DNA from 2 places in the Alkaliphilus sp. B6464 genome. Region 1 is predicted to be linked to the other one. Evidence: a T-box and tRNA genes for the amino acid it is inferred to sense, from the RefSeq annotation. Region 1 holds a T-box; the other holds one or more tRNA genes.

Region 1 (7,277 bases):
AAACACTAATGCCAAAAATGAAAACTCATAGAGGTGCAGCAAAAAGATTTAAAAAGACTGGTACAGGTAAAATTAAAAGAAGTAAAGCTTATACAAGCCATATTTTAACTAAGAAGTCACCTAAGAGAAAAAGAAAGCTTAGAAAAGCTGGCATAGTATTCAAGGGCGATCAAAGAAGAATAGCACAATTATTACCATATTAGATAACGTAGGAAGAAAAGGAGGTTGTAAATAATGGCTAGAGTTAAAAAGGGTACTGCTGCCCATAAAAAACATAAAAAAGTTTTAAAGTTAGCAAAAGGTTTCAGAGGAGCTAGAAGCAAACTGTTTAGACCAGCTAACCAATTCGTAATGAAAGCGTTAAAACATGCTTATGTTGGTAGAAAATTAAGAAAAAGAGATTTCAGAAGACTTTGGATCACAAGAATAAATGCTGCAGCTAGAGCAAATGGCATTTCTTATTCAAGACTTATGAATGGCTTAAAGCTATCTGGTATTGAAATGAATAGAAAAATGTTATCTGAAATGGCTATTTATGACAAAGAAGGTTTTGCACAATTAGTTGAAACAGCAAAACAAAAATTAAACGCATAATTTAGAGTCCTTATTAATAAGGACTCTTTATAATTTTATATAATATCTAAAATTATTATAATATATGTTTCTTGATTGTATGTTAATAACGTATTAGGATAAATATAGTATAGATTGTTAGAGAGATTGGTAATACTCTATAAGTATATATATATTAAATAAAATAGTTAAATAAAATTAAGTGTATAAGATATATATGGACGGTGTTAAAACATGAGTATTAAAATAGATATGCATAATATAAAATTGAAGCCTACACAAGTTCTTGTAATCGGATTTGCAACGATAATTTTAATTGGAGGATTATTGTTAAATCTACCAATTGCATCTCAAAATGGGGAAAGTGTAGGTTTTATTAATGCTATTTTTACTGCTACATCAGCAGTATGTGTAACTGGCTTATCTGTTGTGGATACCGGTACCTATTGGACCGCATTTGGAAAGACTGTTATTCTATTCCTAATACAAATAGGTGGTTTAGGATTTATGACATTGGCTACCATGTTTTTTATTATATTAGGAAAGAAAATATCTTTAAAGGAAAGATTAATTATCCAAGAGGCTTTTAATCAGAGTACTCTAGCGGGGCTTGTGCGGTTTTCTAAGTATGTTTTAATAGTGACTTTCGCAGTAGAGGGATTAGGTGCTTTGTTTCTTTCCTTGAGGTTTATACCACAATATGGATGGATAACTGGCATGGCCTATTCGATATTTCACTCAGTTTCAGCTTTTTGTAATGCAGGTTTTGACTTAATCGGTAATGGAAAAAATTTAATGCCCTATGTCTCAGATCCTATTGTATCTCTTACGGTTTCCTTTTTAATCATTATTGGAGGGATTGGTTTTTCTGTTATAACTGATGTGTTTACTAATAAAAAACTTAGGAAACTATCTCTTCATACTAAAATGGCATTATTAATTACTGCACTGTTATTGACAATAGGCACTATTGGTTTTATAGTTTTAGAATGGAGAAACCCTGATACCCTAGGAAACCTAAATTTAGGTGGTAAGTTTCTATCTGGTTTTTTCCAATCAGTAACCGTTAGAACAGCAGGTTTTAATACCGTTGACTTTGCTCAAATGAGAACTGCTTCAAAATTATTAGCCATTATTCTGATGTATATTGGAGGATCTCCAGCATCTACAGCAGGTGGGATTAAAACCACAACCCTTGGTGTAATTCTCTTTACAATTATTTCTGTTATTAAGGGTAAGAGTGAAACCGAATTGTTTAGAAGGAGAATATCTAGAGATATAGTTAATAGAGCTATAACAATTGCTATTATAGGTATATTTTTAATTATTTTTGTTACAATGATACTATCTATTACTGATAGTCAATTTAATTTTATGGAAATTTTATTTGAAGTTGTGTCTGCCTTTGGTACTGTTGGTTTAACCCTAGGAATAACACCTCTATTAAGTGCACTTGGTAAGACTCTACTTATTTTTATGATGTTTGCTGGTAGAGTAGGTATACTTACAATTGCATTTGCACTGGCGAGACAGCAACATAAATATAAAGGAAATATTAAATACCCAGAAGGAAAAATTTTAGTAGGATAGGAAGGATTAACATGAAACAATATGTTGTTATAGGTTGTGGCCGTTTTGGAAGTAGTGTTGCAAGAACTCTGTACAAAATGGGACATGATGTATTAGCCATAGATAGTAGCGAAGAAATTATTCAGCATGTTTCTGATGAAGTTACCCATGCGGTTCAAGCTGATGCTACTGATGAAAACTCTTTGAAATCTTTAGGAATACGTAACTTTGATGTTGCAATTATTACAATTGGTTCGGACATACAGGCTTCTATTATGGCTACTTTAATAGTAAAGGAACTAGGTATTAAATATGTTGTGGCTAAGGCCAATAATGAAATCCATGCAAAACTACTATTTAAAATAGGAGCGGATCGCGTAGTTTTCCCTGAAAGGGATATGGGAATGCGTGTAGCTCACAATTTAGTATCTAGCAATATATTAGACTATATAGAATTAGCTCCAGATTATAGTATCATGGAAATAGCACCCTTAGATGATTGGGTAGGTAAAACATTGTTAGAAATAGATGTCAGATCTAAATATGGTGTAAATATTATGGCAATAAAGCATGGCTATGAAATTAATGTATCCCCAATAGCTATGGATCGAATTGGTAAGGATGATATTCTTGTTGTTATTGGTCATAACAAAGATTTAGAAAAAATTGAAAAACAGGTTTGGTCATAGAATGGATATTAAGTTAATTAGTAGTGAGAGCAATTCTATTATTAAGCATATAAAGTCGCTTCAGCTTAAGAAACAAAGGGTAAAACACCTTCAGTTTACAGTAGAGGGTGTAAGAATTGTTGAAGAATGCTTAAAACATAATGGGGATATTGAATATGTTGTTTTTAGTGAAGAATTGCACCAAGTTCAAGGGGGCTCAGATTTATTAAACAAGGTTTCCTCAAAAGGACATACTATTTATCAGTTACCTAGTCAATTATTTAGCAAGCTAGCAACCACAGAGAGTCCACAAGGCGTTATGGCTGTAGTTAACATGAAGAATAGTAGTTTGGAAGATCTGAAGTTTGAAGATGATGATAATTTATTCTTTGTTATTTTAGATCGCATACAGGATCCCGGTAATATGGGAACTATTATTCGCACCGCAGAAAGTGCTAGAGTTGATGCAGTAATAATAGCAAAGGGAAGTGTTGATCCGTACAATAGTAAAACTCTTAGAGCTACAATGGGAGCAATATTTCACTTACCAATTGTACTGTGTGATAGTGATGAAGAATGGATTGAATATTTAAAAGAAAAAAATGTAAAACTAATAGCTGCAGATTTAGATACAGATAAAACCTATATTCATATTGATTACCGTAAAAATATTGGTATAATAATAGGGAATGAGGCAAATGGAATTGATAGCCACATATTATCTAAGGTAGACGAAAGGGTTATAATTCCAATCTTGGGAAAAATCGAGTCTTTGAATGCATCTATAGCAGCTGGCATTTTGATTTATAAAGCTGCAGAAGAAAAACATCTAAGAAAAGTTTGAAAATTTTAAAAATTATACTTATTTAATCAAACTACCTTGTTTCAGCCATTAAGCTATGTTATAATAAACATACGATGGCTTGAAGGAAGGAGAGTGGAACAATGAAGACTCCTGATGTGTTTTGGAAACTATTTGAGTTGACAGGTTCCGTTACAGCCTATATTATGTATAAGAAACTATCCATTAATTAATAGATGAATAAGTTAAATAAACAAAAGCATTGAAGGAGAAAAGTAAGCTATAGACTGTTTTAAAAGAGAAAAGGTACCTTAGGCTGAAAGTACCTTATAACAAGTATAGCAGAAGTTCGCTCTGGAGCTATAAAGCTGAAGTCTATATCTTAGATTATAGGTTTTATCGGTTGACGCCGTTAATGTCTCTGAGTGGTTCATTGTTAATTGCAATGGACTATTAGGGTGGTACCACGGAGTGAAACCTTCGTCCCTTCTGGGATGAGGGTTTATTTTTATTTGTAAAATTAGAAAGGAGATTTGTTATGGAAGGAAAATTAAAAGCATTGAAGGAAAAAGCTATATTAGAAATTAACGAAGCTGATTCTACAGCTATTTTAGAAAAGGCTAGAATTCACTATTTAGGTAAAAAAGGAGAATTAACTGAAATATTAAGGGGAATGGGAGCATTAAGTGCCGAGGAACGTCCTTTAATAGGTAAAATAGCTAATATTGTTAGGGAAAATATTGAGATTGCATTAGAAGAAGCTAAAAAAAGTATTAAAATCAAAGAGTTAGACAAGAAGTTACAATCTGAAACAATTGATGTAACCATGCCTGGTAAAGAGATTAAGGTAGGAAAAAGACATCCTTTAACACAAGCTATGGATGATTTAAAAAATATTTTTATAAGCATGGGCTTTAAAGTTGCTGAAGGTCCAGAAGTAGAAACCGTATATTATAACTTTGACGCTTTAAATGCTCCAAAAAATCATCCATCTAGAGATGTTAGTGATACTTTCTACATAAACGAAAGTACAATTTTAAGAACACAAACATCTCCAGTGCAGGTTAGAGTTATGGAAAAAAATGAGCCACCAATTAGAATTGTTTCATTAGGTCGTTGCTTTAGAAATGATACTCCAGATGCTACCCATTCTCCTATGTTCCATCAAATAGAGGGGCTTGTAGTAGATAAAGGCATTACAATGGGAGATCTGAAAGGAACATTAGAGGTATTTGCAAAGAACTTTTTCGGTCCCAATACTCAAATAAAGTTTAGACCACATAACTTTCCATTTACAGAACCTAGTGCAGAGGTTGATGCTACTTGCTTTAAATGTGGTGGAGAGGGTTGTAGTGTATGTAAGGGAAATGGTTGGATAGAAGTTTTAGGCGCAGGAATGGTTCATCCAAATGTACTTAGAAATTGTGGTATAGACCCTGAAGTGTATAGCGGATTTGCCTTTGGTATGGGAATAGACCGTCTAACTATGCAAAAATATGGAATTGATGATATTCGTTTATTATTTGAAAATGATATGCGTTTTATCAATCAATTTTAATAGAAAGTAGGAGGAATGTATTATGTATGTATCAATGAACTGGATTAAAGATTATGTAAATATTAATATAGATACTAATGAATTTGCAGATAAAATGACAATGTCTGGATCTATGGTAGAAAAAATAGATATACTATGTGATGATATTAAAAATGTTGTTGTTGGGCATATAGAAAGTATCACACAGCACCCTAATGCTGATAAATTAGTTGTTTGTCAAGTAAATGTTGGAGATGAAAAACTTCAAATTGTAACTGGCGCAACTAATGTTTCTGAAGGAGATTATATTCCTGTTGCGGTCCATGGCGCAATACTACCTGGAGGGTTGAAAATTAAAAAAGGAAAGCTTAGAGGAGAGATTTCTGAGGGAATGCTTTGTTCTGCTGACGAATTAGGTATCCCCAAAGCTATGATACCTGAAGAAATTAAGGATGGAATTTGGATATTAGATAAAGCCTATCCTTTAGGTCAAGATATTACCGAAACACTTAATTTAAAAGATCAAGTAATTGAATTTGAAATTACATCAAACAGACCGGACTGTTTAAGTGTTATCGGAATGGCTAGGGAAGTAGGGGCTACCTTAAATGAAAATGTGCAATATCCAAATGTAGAGGTTATAGAAATAAAAGATAAGGCATCGGATCATATTTCTGTGGAAATACAAGACAATGAAGGATGTACAAGATACGTTGCAAGAGTTATTAAAAATATAAAGATTGGTTCTTCTCCGCAGTGGATACAGCAAAGATTAATTAATGCAGGGGTTCGTCCAATTAATAATATAGTAGATATTACCAACTATGTAATGCTAGAGTACGGCCAACCATTACATGCTTTCGACCTATCCTATATTGAAGGGAACAAAATTGTAGTTAAGAGAGCTAAAGACGATGAATTATTCAAAACCTTAGATGGAGTGGAAAGAAAATTAAAGTCGTCTATGACAGTAATTGCTGATGAGAAGAAATCTCTAGCTATTGCAGGTGTAATGGGTGGAGAACAATCTGAAGTAACAGAAAATACAAAAACTATATTATTAGAGTCTGCACATTTTAGCTCAAATAATATAAGGCTTACTTCTAAGCAATTGGCCCTTAGAACAGAGGCTTCTTCAAGATATGAAAAAGGTGTTGATCCTAATATAGCACGCTTAGCTGCAGATAGAGCATGTCAATTAATTGTAGAACTAGGGGCAGGAGAAGTACTTGAAGGAGTAGTTGATATTTATCCTGAAGAAAGAATGCCTCGACAAGTAATAATTAGACCTAAAAAAATTAATGATCTTCTAGGTATTTCTTTAAGTAATGAAGAAATGATTGATATTTTCAACAGGCTAGAGATCACTACGAAGGATTTAGGTGATACTCTTGAGGTCACAGTTCCAACCTATAGAATGGATCTTGTAATGGAAGCAGATTTTGCTGAAGAAGTAGGGAGAATTTTTGGATATGACAAAATACCACCTACAATGGCTAAGGGAAATATAGAAGTTGGAGGTAAACCTAGCAGACAAATTATAGCAGATGTGGCGAAGGATCTTTTAAATGCAATGGGCTTTAATGAAATTTTAACATATTCATTCGTTAGCCCTAAAACTATAGATATGATTAATCTTGATGAAAACAGCATAAAAAGAAATATGGTAAAGCTAATCAATCCTCTTGGAGATGAGACTAGTGTCATGCGAACTAGTTTACTTCCAAATATACTAGAAGTTGCAGCTAGAAATACAAATCGAAAGGTTGAGGATTTTAGGGCATTTGAAATTGGTCAAATATTTATTACTAAGACTGATAAGATGCAAGAGTTACCGCTTGAAATTCCAAGTTTAGTAATGGCTATGTATGGTAAAGAAGACTTCTTTACATTGAAAGGAATAGTAGAAACATTATTAGATGGTCTAGGAATTAAAGAATATGAGTTTATAGTGGAGAAAAATAATTCAAGTTATCATCCTGGCAGATGCGCAAATGTTATAGTACAAGATAGAGTTCTAGGAACTATTGGTGAATTACATCCTATAGTAATAGAAAACTATGATTTAAATCAAAGATGTTACTGCGGGGAATTAGATTTTAGTATTTTAGCAGATATTACAAATATG
Region 2 (7,277 bases), 1.6 Mb from region 1:
CCACGAAATTTTACTTCCGCTTCATCCTGACCATGGGTAGGTCGCCCGGTTTCGGGTCTACGGCATGAAACTAGACGCCCTATTAAGACTCGGTTTCCCTACGGCTTCGCACCATAGGTGCTTAACCTTGCTCCATACCGTAACTCGTTGGCCCGTTCTACAAAAAGTACGCGGTCACACATAAAAAGTGCTCCCACAGTTTGTAAGCAGAAGGTTTCAGGTTCTATTTCACTCCCCTTCCGGGGTTCTTTTCACCTTTCCCTCACGGTACTATGCGCTATCGGTCACCAGGTAGTATTTAGCCTTGGGGGGTGGTCCCCCCTGCTTCCCACAAGGTTTCACGTGCCTCGTGGTACTCTGGATCACGGTCTAGAATATCATCGTTTCATGTACAGGACTATTACCTTCTATGGTGAGTCTTTCCAAACCTCTTCTATTACGATGAGTCATCATATATGACCGGTCCGCAACCCCGATAGAGAAAACCCTATCGGTTTGGGCTTATCCCCTTTCGCTCGCCGCTACTTAGGGAATCGATTTTTCTTTCTCTTCCTCAGGGTACTTAGATGTTTCAGTTCCCCTGGTATGTCTTCTATTACCTATTGATTGAGTAATAGATACTTAGGTATTAACCTAAGTAGGTTTCCCCATTCGGAAATCCCCGGATCAAAGATTGCTTGCATCTCCCCGAGGCTTATCGCAGCTTACCACGTCCTTCATCGACTCCTGGTGCCAAGGCATCCGCCTTCTGCCCTTATTAGCTTGACCAAAGCTATTCGCAGTTTCGCATTCTAAATTTGTTTACTCCCTTACGGTCGCACAAATTTGATGCTCATTGCGTTTGACCTACCTTCGATTTGTTTCACAAATCGGGTTAGGTCATAATCTAACATTGTGTAGTTTTCAAGGAACTATTTAACCGTCTTTAAGACGGAATAATATAATACCAAATAAAATGTTTTATGTCAACCTTTAAATTGGTATTCTATGGTGGAGACGAGGAGAGTCGAACTCCTGACCCCCTGCTTGCAAGGCAGGTGCTCTCCCAACTGAGCTACGCCCCCATGTATTGAAAGACAAGAAGTCCCTCAAAACTAGACAGTATAGATTGCCAATTCTCCTTAGAAAGGAGGTGATCCAGCCGCACCTTCCGATACGGCTACCTTGTTACGACTTCACCCCAGTCATTGGCTTCACCTTCGACAGCTTCCTCCAATAAAGGTTGGATAGCTGGCTTCGGGTGCTTCCGACTCCCGTGGTGTGACGGGCGGTGTGTACAAGACCCGGGAACGCATTCACCGCGACATTCTGATCCGCGATTACTAGCAACTCCGACTTCATGTGGGCGAGTTTCAGCCCACAATCCGAACTGGGACCGATTTTGTAGGATTCGCTCCGGATTACTCCTTGGCTGCCCGTTGTATCGGCCATTGTAGCACGTGTGTAGCCCTGAACATAAGGGGCATGATGATTTGACGTCATCCCCACCTTCCTCCGAGTTATCCCCGGCAGTCTCTCTAGAGTGCCCAGCCGAACTGCTGGCAACTAAAGACAAGGGTTGCGCTCGTTGCGGGACTTAACCCAACATCTCACGACACGAGCTGACGACAACCATGCACCACCTGTCACCTCAGTCCCCGAAGGGAAGGCTTCGATTAAAAAGCTGTCCGAGGGATGTCAAGTCCAGGTAAGGTTCTTCGCGTTGCTTCGAATTAAACCACATGCTCCGCTGCTTGTGCGGGTCCCCGTCAATTCCTTTGAGTTTCATTCTTGCGAACGTACTCCCCAGGCGGAGTGCTTAATGCGTTAACTGCGGCACCGAGGTTTGACCCCCAACACCTAGCACTCATCGTTTACGGCGTGGACTACCAGGGTATCTAATCCTGTTCGCTACCCACGCTTTCGTGCCTCAGCGTCAGTTGCAGTCCAGAGAGTCGCCTTCGCCACTGGTGTTCCTCCTAATATCTACGCATTTCACCGCTACACTAGGAATTCCACTCTCCTCTCCTGCACTCAAGCCCTACAGTTTCAAAGGCTTACTACGGTTGAGCCGTAGCCTTTAACCTCTGACCCATAGGGCCGCCTACGCACCCTTTACGCCCAATGATTCCGGATAACGCTTGCCCCCTACGTATTACCGCGGCTGCTGGCACGTAGTTAGCCGGGGCTTCCTCCTAAGGTACCGTCATTATCTTCCCTTAGGACAGAGCTTTACGACTCGAAAGCCTTCATCGCTCACGCGGCGTTGCTGCATCAGGGTTTCCCCCATTGTGCAATATTCCCCACTGCTGCCTCCCGTAGGAGTCTGGACCGTGTCTCAGTTCCAGTGTGGCCGTTCACCCTCTCAGGCCGGCTACTGATCGTCGCCTTGGTGAGCCATTACCTCACCAACTAGCTAATCAGACGCGGGCCCATCCTATACCGAAATTCTTTGACCTTCTAGGGATGCCCCTAAAAGGTATTATGGGGTATTAGCAATGGTTTCCCATTGTTATTCCCCTGTACAGGGTAGGTTGCCCACGCGTTACTCACCCGTCCGCCGCTAAATTAAAATCATTCCACCCGAAGGCTTCCTGAAAATAACTCCGCTCGACTTGCATGTGTTAGGCACGCCGCCAGCGTTCATCCTGAGCCAGGATCAAACTCTTAATAAAAAATTTCTGGGTACCATCTTTTAAAGATGGATTTATTATTTGCTGGCTTAATCTATACTGTTTAGTTTTCAAAGACCTCTTCAAGGGCTTATGCCCCATCGCCTTGTTGCGGCGACTTTGTTTAATATATCATATCTAAAATATTATGTCAATATTTTTTTCGTATCTTGTTTTTAAAACTTTACTAAAAATGTTTTATGAAAAATGGTGACCCATCCGCGACTCGAACGCGGGACACCCTGATTAAAAGTCAGGTGCTCTACCGACTGAGCTAATGGGTCAAATATTTTAATCACTCAAACCCCTAAACTGATATGAGCAAAATAATACAAGTTTTCAATGGAGCGGGTGAAGGGAATCGAACCCTCGCGATCAGCTTGGAAGGCTGACGTTCTACCATTGAACTACACCCGCATATTAAATTAATGGTGGAGGGAGAAGGATTCGAACCTTCGAAGTCGTTGACAACAGATTTACAGTCTGCCCCCTTTGGCCGCTCGGGAACCCCTCCGTACAAATAATGGAGCTGGTGATGGGATTCGAACCCGCGACCTGCTGATTACAAATCAGCTGCTCTGGCCAACTGAGCTACACCAGCATGAATATTTGCTATTTAATGTATTATATTGAAATTGGCGATCCGGAAGGGACTCGAACCCTCGACCTCCAGCGTGACAGGCTGGCATTCTAACCAACTGAACTACCGGACCAAATTTGGTGGGCGCAACAGGACTTGAACCTGTGACCCCCTGCTTGTAAGGCAGGTGCTCTCCCAGCTGAGCTATGCGCCCTTATAGATAAGATTAAACATGGTAGCGGCAACAGGAGTCGAACCTGTGACCTTTCGGGTATGAACCGAACGCTCTAGCCAACTAAGCTATGCCGCCATTATGGTGCCCAGAGGCGGAATCGAACCACCGACACGGGGATTTTCAGTCCCCTGCTCTACCGACTGAGCTATCTGGGCTTGTACAATCAAATGGTGGGCTCAAGTGGACTCGAACCACCGACCTCACGCTTATCAGGCGTGCGCTCTAACCACCTGAGCTATGAGCCCACAATTGGTCCGGGTGGAGGGATTCGAACCCCCGGCCCCATGGTCCCAAACCATGTGCGCTACCAAACTGCGCTACACCCGGAAACTGGCAGGGGTGGCAGGACTTGAACCCACGACACGTGGTTTTGGAGACCACTGTTCTACCAACTGAACTACACCCCTATATTTACACATTACTTTAAATTATTTTTAAAATGGTGGGCCTTCAGGGACTCGAACCCCGGACCTGCCGGTTATGAGCCGGATGCTCTGACCAACTGAGCTAAAGGCCCTCATTTTTTTAGTATTTTATATAACTGGTCCGGGTGGAGGGATTCGAACCCCCGGCCCCATGGTCCCAAACCATGTGCGCTACCAAACTGCGCTACACCCGGAAAGTATAATGGCGGAGAAGGCGGGATTCGAACCCGCGCGCCACTTACGCGACCTAACGGTTTAGCAAACCGTCCTCTTCAGCCTACTTGAGTACTTCTCCATTTTTAGAATACCTATATTATACACCCATTTTATATATAATGCAATAATAATGGCGGAGAGGGTGGGATTCGAACCCACGGCCCCTTGCGGAGTCACTGGTTTTCAAGACCAGCTCCTTAAACCACTCGGACACCTCTCCTTGATTGTTGGTGACCCATCCGCGACTCGAACGCGGGACACCCTGATTAAAAGTCAGGTGCTCTACCGACTGAGCTAATGGGTCAAAATGGCTGGGATAGCAGGACTCGAACCTGCGGAATGACGGAGTCAAAGTCCGTTGCCTTACCGACTTGGCTATATCCCATTATGGCGTACCTACAGGGATTCGAACCCCGGACACATGGCTTAGAAGGCCATTGCTCTATCCTGCTGAGCTATAGGTACATGTTTAATGGAGCGGGTGAAGGGAATCGAACCCTCGCGATCAGCTTGGAAGGCTGACGTTCTACCATTGAACTACACCCGCATATATGGAGCTGGTGATGGGATTCGAACCCGCGACCTGCTGATTACAAATCAGCTGCTCTGGCCAACTGAGCTACACCAGCATACTGTGATTACAGTACTCAGCAAATGCTGAGTTACCTTTTAAAAATATATTAAAATTGGCGACCTGGAAGGGACTCGAACCCTCGACCTCCAGCGTGACAGGCTGGCATTCTAACCATCTGAACTACCAGGCCAATTTTGGTGGGCGCAACAGGACTTGAACCTGTGACCCCCTGCTTGTAAGGCAGGTGCTCTCCCAGCTGAGCTATGCGCCCAAAATTTGGTGACCCCTAGGGGAATCGAACCCCTGTTACCGCCGTGAAAGGGCGGTGTCTTGACCGCTTGACCAAGGGGCCAAAGTTGGCTCCAGAGAGAGGACTCGAACCTCCAACCTACCGGTTAACAGCCGGGTGCTCCACCATTGAGCTACTCTGGAACATAATATCGCAGCGACCTACTCTCCCAGGCAGCTTCCCGCCAAGTACCATCAGCGCTGAAGGGCTTAACTACTGTGTTCGGTATGGGAACAGGTGTGACCCCTTCGCTATTGCCACGATATTGCAATCACCCAAATCTTTGATTTGGTGTGAATGGAGTACTCAGCGTTAGCCGAGTTTCCTTCAAATTAAAATCAAGTTGTATTTCAACTGGATTTTAATCATACCACTTTAATAAGTAATATGTCAAGAGAAAATTATTCCCTCAAAACTATACAATGTTAGAATATATTTGGTCAAGCCCTCGACCTATTAGTACCTATCAGCTAAGTACATTGCTGCACTTACACCCTAGGCCTATCAACCAAGTAGTCTTCTTGGGGTCTTACTCGCTTACGCGATGGGAAATCTTATCTTGAGGGGGGCTTCGTGCTTAGATGCCTTCAGCACTTATCCCTTCCGCACTTAGCTACCCAGCGATGCTCTTGGCAGAACAACTGGTACACCAGAGGTGCGTCCATCCCGGTCCTCTCGTACTAAGGACAGCTCCTCTCAAATTTCCTGCGCCCGCGACGGATAGGGACCGAACTGTCTCACGACGTTCTGAACCCAGCTCGCGTACCACTTTAATGGGCGAACAGCCCAACCCTTGGGACCTACTACAGCCCCAGGATGTGATGAGCCGACATCGAGGTGCCAAACCTCCCCGTCGATGTGGACTCTTGGGGGAGATAAGCCTGTTATCCCCGGGGTAGCTTTTATCCGTTGAGCGATGGCCCTTCCACTCGGAACCACCGGATCACTAAGCCCGACTTTCGTCCTTGCTCGACCTGTATGTCTCGCAATCAAGCTCCCTTTTGCCTTTACACTCTACGCACGATTTCCGACCGTGCTGAGGGAACCTTTGGGCGCCTCCGTTACTTTTTGGGAGGCGACCGCCCCAGTCAAACTGCCCACCTGACAGTGTCCCAAGACTGGATTCACAGTCTATGGTTAGAACTTCAGTACTACAAGAGTGGTATCCCAACGATGACTCCACTGAGACTGGCGTCCCAGCTTCTAAGTCTCCCACCTATGCTGTACATGTAGCACCGAAATCCAATGTCAAGTTGCAGTAAAGCTCCACGGGGTCTTTCCGTCCTGTCGCGGGTAACCAGCATCTTCACTGGTATTACAATTTCACCGGGTCTATTGTTGAGACAGCGCCCAAATCGTTACGCCTTTCGTGCGGGTCGGAACTTACCCGACAAGGAATTTCGCTACCTTAGGACCGTTATAGTTACGGCCGCCGTTTACTGGGGCTTAAGTTCATTGCTTCGCAGATGCTAACAATTCCCCTTAACCTTCCAGCACCGGGCAGGCGTCAGCCCCTATACGTCGTCTTTCGACTTAGCAGAGACCTATGTTTATGGTAAACAGTCGCTTGGGCCTATTCTCTGCGGCCGGTTGAGGCTTACAGAGTAAATCTTTAACCAAAACCGGCTCCCCTTATCCCGAAGTTACGGGGTCATTTTGCCGAGTTCCTTAACAATAGTTCTCCCGATCGTCTTAGGATTCTCTCCTCACCTACCTGTGTCGGTTTGCGGTACGGGCACCTAGAAATCTCGATAGAAGCTTTTCTCGACAGTGTGGAATCAGCCAGTTCGCTACTTAAATTTCGCTCCCCATCACTTCTCAGGATTAATGTTAAAAGGGATTTGCCTCTTCTAACTCCCTACCAGCTTAGACGCACACAACCAACGGTGCGCTGAGCCTATCCTACTGTGTCACTCCATCTCTCAAACGATTTTAGGTGGTACAGGAATTTCAACCTGTTGTCCATCGCCTACGCCTTTCGGCCTGGGCTTAGGTCCCGACTAACCCTGAGCGGACGAGCCTTCCTCAGGAAACCTTAGGTTTTCGACGGGCAGGATTCTCACCTGCCTCTCGTTACTCATGCCAACATTCTCACTTCTATACAGTCCACTGCTCCTTCCGGTACAGCTTCAACCTATATAGAACGCTCGCCTACCATCCTTACGGATCCATAGCTTCGGTGATACGTTTGAGCCCCGGACATTTTCGGCGCAGAATCACTCGACCAGTGAGCTATTACGCACTCTTTGAATGAATGGCTGCTTCTAAGCCAACATCCTGGTTGTCTATGCAACTCCACATCCTTTT

What was found. The T-box of region 1 lies ahead of pheS (phenylalanine--tRNA ligase subunit alpha). A T-box ahead of a tRNA ligase gene usually reads a tRNA of that ligase, here a tRNA-Phe.
Region 2: it encodes a tRNA-Phe, which carries the amino acid that the T-box ahead of pheS (phenylalanine--tRNA ligase subunit alpha) is inferred to sense. The anticodon was not compared.

Annotation. Positions count from the first base shown of each region.
Region 1 is NZ_CP058557.1:2,133,195-2,140,471, forward strand. Features, by position in the region: gene rpmI (50S ribosomal protein L35) at 9-203, shown strand; gene rplT (50S ribosomal protein L20) at 235-594, shown strand; gene HYG84_RS10450 (TrkH family potassium uptake protein) at 808-2,163, shown strand; gene HYG84_RS10455 (potassium channel family protein) at 2,175-2,831, shown strand; gene HYG84_RS10460 (TrmH family RNA methyltransferase) at 2,833-3,654, shown strand; gene HYG84_RS10465 (YqzL family protein) at 3,756-3,845, shown strand; T-box leader at 3,866-4,103, shown strand; gene pheS (phenylalanine--tRNA ligase subunit alpha) at 4,151-5,170, shown strand; gene pheT (phenylalanine--tRNA ligase subunit beta) at 5,193-7,277, shown strand, end outside.
Region 2 is NZ_CP058557.1:577,683-584,959, forward strand. Features, by position in the region: rRNA gene HYG84_RS02695 (23S ribosomal RNA) at 1-768, opposite strand, end outside; tRNA gene HYG84_RS02700 (tRNA-Ala) at 989-1,064, opposite strand; rRNA gene HYG84_RS02705 (16S ribosomal RNA) at 1,126-2,654, opposite strand; tRNA gene HYG84_RS02710 (tRNA-Lys) at 2,860-2,935, opposite strand; tRNA gene HYG84_RS02715 (tRNA-Gly) at 2,995-3,068, opposite strand; tRNA gene HYG84_RS02720 (tRNA-Tyr) at 3,081-3,165, opposite strand; tRNA gene HYG84_RS02725 (tRNA-Thr) at 3,176-3,252, opposite strand; tRNA gene HYG84_RS02730 (tRNA-Asp) at 3,288-3,364, opposite strand; tRNA gene HYG84_RS02735 (tRNA-Val) at 3,370-3,445, opposite strand; tRNA gene HYG84_RS02740 (tRNA-Met) at 3,465-3,541, opposite strand; tRNA gene HYG84_RS02745 (tRNA-Phe) at 3,546-3,621, opposite strand; tRNA gene HYG84_RS02750 (tRNA-Ile) at 3,635-3,711, opposite strand; tRNA gene HYG84_RS02755 (tRNA-Pro) at 3,717-3,793, opposite strand; tRNA gene HYG84_RS02760 (tRNA-Trp) at 3,798-3,873, opposite strand; tRNA gene HYG84_RS02765 (tRNA-Ile) at 3,907-3,983, opposite strand; tRNA gene HYG84_RS02770 (tRNA-Pro) at 4,009-4,085, opposite strand; tRNA gene HYG84_RS02775 (tRNA-Ser) at 4,095-4,186, opposite strand; tRNA gene HYG84_RS02780 (tRNA-Ser) at 4,239-4,327, opposite strand; tRNA gene HYG84_RS02785 (tRNA-Lys) at 4,336-4,411, opposite strand; tRNA gene HYG84_RS02790 (tRNA-Gln) at 4,416-4,492, opposite strand; tRNA gene HYG84_RS02795 (tRNA-Arg) at 4,496-4,572, opposite strand; tRNA gene HYG84_RS02800 (tRNA-Gly) at 4,581-4,654, opposite strand; tRNA gene HYG84_RS02805 (tRNA-Thr) at 4,660-4,736, opposite strand; tRNA gene HYG84_RS02810 (tRNA-Asp) at 4,795-4,871, opposite strand; tRNA gene HYG84_RS02815 (tRNA-Val) at 4,877-4,952, opposite strand; tRNA gene HYG84_RS02820 (tRNA-Glu) at 4,959-5,033, opposite strand; tRNA gene HYG84_RS02825 (tRNA-Asn) at 5,039-5,113, opposite strand; rRNA gene rrf (5S ribosomal RNA) at 5,119-5,235, opposite strand; rRNA gene HYG84_RS02835 (23S ribosomal RNA) at 5,407-7,277, opposite strand, start outside.